One region of the Caballeronia sp. INML1 genome, then DNA from elsewhere that is predicted to be linked to it. Evidence: riboswitches for the same ligand, from Rfam matches in the RefSeq annotation. Region 1 holds a riboswitch; the other holds the start of a gene.
The links. Region 1 has a riboswitch for glycine ahead of gcvT (glycine cleavage system aminomethyltransferase GcvT). Riboswitches for the same ligand answer to the same signal wherever they lie in the genome.
Positions count from the first base shown of each region.

Region 2: another riboswitch for glycine. It lies ahead of NCR38_RS30355 (D-amino acid dehydrogenase); the one in region 1 lies ahead of gcvT (glycine cleavage system aminomethyltransferase GcvT).

Region 1 covers NZ_JALQDT010000043.1:22,207-24,659, reverse strand. Annotated here, with positions in the region: gene NCR38_RS13180 (oxidoreductase) at 1-786, shown strand, start outside; glycine riboswitch at 869-971, shown strand; glycine riboswitch at 982-1,113, shown strand; gene gcvT (glycine cleavage system aminomethyltransferase GcvT) at 1,230-2,354, shown strand; gene gcvH (glycine cleavage system protein GcvH) at 2,416-2,453, shown strand, end outside.
Region 2 covers NZ_JALQDT010000076.1:26,969-29,421, reverse strand. Annotated here, with positions in the region: gene NCR38_RS30355 (D-amino acid dehydrogenase) at 1-945, opposite strand, end outside; glycine riboswitch at 1,011-1,115, opposite strand; glycine riboswitch at 1,126-1,199, opposite strand; gene NCR38_RS30350 (cation:proton antiporter) at 1,320-2,453, shown strand, end outside.

The sequences.
Region 1 (2,453 bases):
GGCAAGCATGTGGTCGTCGACAAGCCGGTCACGCTTTCCGCGCGCGACGCACGCACGCTCGCCGATCTCGCCGCGCAAGGCGGTCTCGTGTTCGCGCCGTTTCACAACCGCCGCTGGGACGGCGACTTCATGACGGTGCGCGCGCTCGTCGAAAGCGGGCGGCTCGGGCGCATCACGCATTACGAATCGCATTTCGACCGTTTTCGCCCGAAAGTGCCGCAGCGCTGGCGCGAGGAAGCCGAGCGCGGCGGCGGCCTGCTGTTCGATCTGGGGCCGCATCTGATCGATCAGGCGCTGACGCTCTTCGGCGCGCCGCAGACGGTGACGGCGTTCGTGAAGGCGCATCGCGATCACGCGCACGCGCCGGATTACGTGCATCTCGTGCTCGGTTACGACGACAAGGAAGTGATCCTGCACGCCAGCGCGCTCGCGGCGCTGGAACCGCCACGTTTCGCGATCCACGGCACGCGGGGCAGCTATGTGAAAAACGGGCTCGATACGCAGGAAGACCAGTTGCGTTCCGGCATGCGGCCCGGCAATCCGGAGTTTGCGAAGAATCCGCCGGGCGTGCTGCGCGAAGTCGATGGCGATCTCGACCTGCGCCATGAATTCGCCACGAAGGACGGCGCGTATATCGAGTTTTATCGCGCGCTGGCGGCGTCGATTCAGGACGGCAAGCCGTTTCCCATTTCGCCGCAGGACGCGGTCGATACGATGACGATCATCGAACTGGCGATTCAGAGTGACCGGGAAGGGCGGCGCGTGCCGTTTCGGCAACTCGACTGAACATCGTTCAGCGGACGTGTTCGGTGTCCATCGAACGCGCCCGAATCCGTTTGACAAGCCCTATTCGGTCGCGTAAATTCTGCCGCACGCGTCGGGAGAGCGCGTGGTTTCGTTCATGCAGCGAAGACCGCGCCGCCGAAGGGGCATACCCGCAAACTCTCAGGCAAAAGGACCGACGGCGTCGAGGAATTCGTTTCCTCGCACTCTGGAGAGCGGCAGCGGCTTCCTCATGAAGCCAGTTGCCCACCGAAGGGGCGCGCGATGAACCGCAGCACGACCGTGCACGGTTCGCGCAATCTCTCAGGTACCGAGGACAGAGGGGTCACGCATCGCATCCGCTACGGGGCATGAGCCTTGCGCGCTGCTTTCGGCAGCACGAAAAGGCATCGGCCGGGCGAAATGTGCGCGGCGTGGCCTTTTTTGTTTCGCGAACCGAGGCCCCGATGACCGAACTTCAACACACGCCCCTGCACGCCGCCCACCTCGCGCTGAACGCGCGCATGGTCGATTTCGGCGGCTGGGACATGCCCGTCAACTACGGTTCGCAGATCGACGAGCATCGCGCCGTGCGCACCGACGCCGGCATGTTCGACGTGTCGCATATGCGCGTCGTCGATTTCGAGGGCGACGCCGTCCGCGAATTCTTCAGGTACGCCATCGCCAATAACGTCGACAAGCTCACGACGCCCGGCCGTGCGCTCTACTCGTGCCTGCTCAACGGCAACGGCGGCGTGATCGACGATCTGATCGTCTACTACTTTTCCGAAACGAGTTTCCGCGTGGTCGTGAACGCGGGGACGGCGGAAAAGGACATCGCCTGGTTCGGCCAGTTGAATGCCGAAGGCGAATTCAATCTTTCCATCACGCCGCGCCGCGATCTCGCGATCATCGCCGTTCAGGGCCCGACCGCGCGCGAAAAGACCTGGCAAGTGCTGCCGGACACGCGCGCGCAAACTCAGGACATCAAGCCATTCAACGCGGCCGTTTTCCCGTCGACGCAATATGGCGAGCTGATGCTCGCGCGCACCGGCTATACCGGCGAGGACGGCTTCGAGATCGTCGTTCCGGCGACACAAGTCGAAGCGTTGTGGAACGCGCTCGCCGCCGTGGGCGTGAAGCCCGCCGGCCTCGGTGCGCGCGACACGCTGCGTCTCGAAGCCGGCATGAACCTGTACGGTCAGGACATGGACGAGACGGTTTCGCCGCTCGACGCCGGCCTCGCATGGACCGTCGATCTGAAAACGCAGCGCGATTTCGTTGGCCGCAGCGCGCTCGAGGCGCACGGCTCCAAGGCCAATTTCGTCGGGCTCGTGCTGATCAAGGAAAACGGCAAGGCGGGCGGCGTGCTGCGCGCCCATCAGAAAGTCGTCACGCCGCACGGCGACGGCGAGATCACGAGCGGCACCTTTTCGCCGTCGATGCAGGAATCCATCGCCTTCGCGCGCGTGCCGGCGGCTGTCGCCGTCGGAGACACGGTGCAGGTCGTCATCCGCGACAAGCAACTTCCGGCGCGCGTGGTAAAACTTCCGTTCGTGCGCAACGGCAAGGTTCTCGTCGAGCTGTCGTAACGCCGTCGCGCCCGTTTCCTCGAATCAAGAACCTCACGAAAGCACACGCAAGGAGCATCCAATGAGCATCCCGGCCGATCTGAAATACACCGAATCGCA
Region 2 (2,453 bases), on a different contig from region 1:
CGCGACGCGGAAACGGTCCGCGCCGAGCCGGCTCGTGACGATTTTCGCGCGGTCGTCGAGCAGGCTGACCCACGGCGCGCGATCGCGGCTCTTCGCATCGTCGAGACAGACGGTGATCGAATAGCCCTTGACCGGATAGACGTTGAGATGATCGCCCGCCATCGATGCAAACGCCCGGCTGCCCACGCCCGCGCAGATCACGATGCCATCGAACTGGAGCGCCTGCGCCTCGCCCGCATGCTCGACGGTCAGCGTGAGCCGCCCCGCCTGTTCGTCGATGGATGTCACCGACGTGTCGTAGCGGAACTCGACGCCGTGCCGCGCGCATGCATCGGCGAGTCCGCGCGTGAACTTGTGGATGTCGCCGGTGGAATCCGACGGCGTGAAGAAGCCGCCATGAAACGAGCCGCGCAAGGCCGGTTCGATCGATGCGATCTCTTCCGGCGCGACCGGGTGACGGTCGAGGCCCGCATCGCGCAGGATTTCGTTGACCCTCGATGCGGCGTCGAACTCCTTGCGGGTCGCGTAGAAATGCAGAATGCCGCGCCGTTCGAGATCGAAATCGATGTTCTCGTCCCGCGCGATGCGAAACAGATGCTCGCGCGCCGCGATCGCAAGGCGCACCGTCTCGGCGGCATTCGCACGATAGTTCGGAATCTGACGCAGGAACTCGCCGATCCAGCTGTACTTGTGCCAGCCCGGCCGCGGATTCATCAGGAGGGGCGCGTCGCGCGTGAACATCCACTTGAGCCCTTTCAGCACGGTGGAACGGCTATTCCACACTTCGGCGTTGCTCGCCGAGAGTTGCCCGCCATTGGCGAAGGACGTTTCCATCGCCGCATAGCGATGACGCTCGAGAACGGTGACGCGAAAGCCGCGCTGCGCAAGGGCGTAAGCGGTCGTGACGCCGGTGATCCCGGCGCCGATGATGGCGATTCGTGACATGACATGATCCAGATTGATTGAGCATCGCCGGCTTTGGCCACATGCCGCAGCCGGCACCGATGCCCCATCTGTCCATGTACCTGAGAGTTTCGCCCGCGGGCCGCCCGACATTCGCGTCGGCAGCCGGGGCTCCCCTTCGGTGGGCGCGTTCAGGCGCCGCTCTCCAGATGTTCCGGCGCGCACGGTCCTTTTGCCTGAGAGTTTCCGGGGCGGTTGCTCCGTCGGCGTCGTCGCGGGGGACGAGCTCTTCCGTGGCGCGTTGTCGAACTTTTTGACAATACCGGTACAAAACTGACGTGGCAAGCCCCCGTCACGTTGACAGACCGCCGCGCTCGCCGTCAGACTCCCGTCGTTCGTTCTTTCGCAGCTCAAAAATGCCGTCTTCCCAATTGTCCGTCTACTTTTTCGCGCAGGCCGCGGTGATCGTGCTCGCGAGCCAGCTTGTCGGCAGGCTTGCGCAGCGCGTCGGCCAGCCGCAAGTGGTCGGTGAAATGATCGCGGGCGTGCTGCTCGGGCCGTCGCTCTTCGGAATGCTTCTCCCGCACTGGCAGCAGGCGCTCTTTCCCAAGCCGACGATGGGCATGCTCTACGTCGCGGCGCAGCTCGGCGTCGGGCTCTACATGTTCCTCGTCGGCACGGAGTTTCGCGCGGACCATTTCCGCGCCCGCGCAAGAAGCGCGATGAGCGTGTCGCTTGCCGGCATCGTGGCGCCGTTCGCGCTCGCGTTCGCGCTCACGCCGTGGCTGCACACGATCCCCGGTCTCTTCGCGGAGAAGGTGCGGCTCTACGAGGCGTCGCTCTTCCTCGGCGCGGCGATCGCGATCACCGCGTTTCCGATGCTCGCGCGCATCATCCACGAACGGGGGCTTGCCGGCACATCGCTCGGCACGCTCGCGCTGACCGCGGGCGCATTCGACGACGCCGCCGCGTGGTGCATCCTCGCGATCGTGCTCGCGAGCTTCGGCGGCTCGTGGATGGGCGCCTACGCGGCGATCGGCGGCGGCGCGGCCTTCGCGCTCTTCATGATCTTCGCCGGCGGGAAGCTGCTGCGCCGGCTCGCGGCCGGATTGAATCCGCACGCACCGCTGCCCACGAGCGTGCTCGCCACCGTGATGGTGCTGTTCTCGCTCTGCGCATTCGCGATGGACGCAATCGGCATCCATGCCGTGTTCGGCGGCTTCCTGCTCGGCGTGGCGCTGCCGCGCGGCCCGCTGACGGAAAAGCTGCGCGACATGCTGCAGCCCTTCGTCGTCGTGTTTCTGTTGCCGATGTTCTTCACCTACTCGGGCCTCAACACGCGGCTCGACATGCTGATGGACCCGGCCATCATGCTTGCGGCCGTCGTCATCCTGCTCGCGTCGTTCGGCGGCAAGGGCATCGCATGCTGGGCGGCCGCGCGCGCCAATGGCGAGCCTTCCGGCGACGCAATGGCGATCGGCGCGCTGATGAATGCGCGCGGTTTGATGGAACTGATCATCATCAACATCGGACTCGCGGCGGGCGTGATC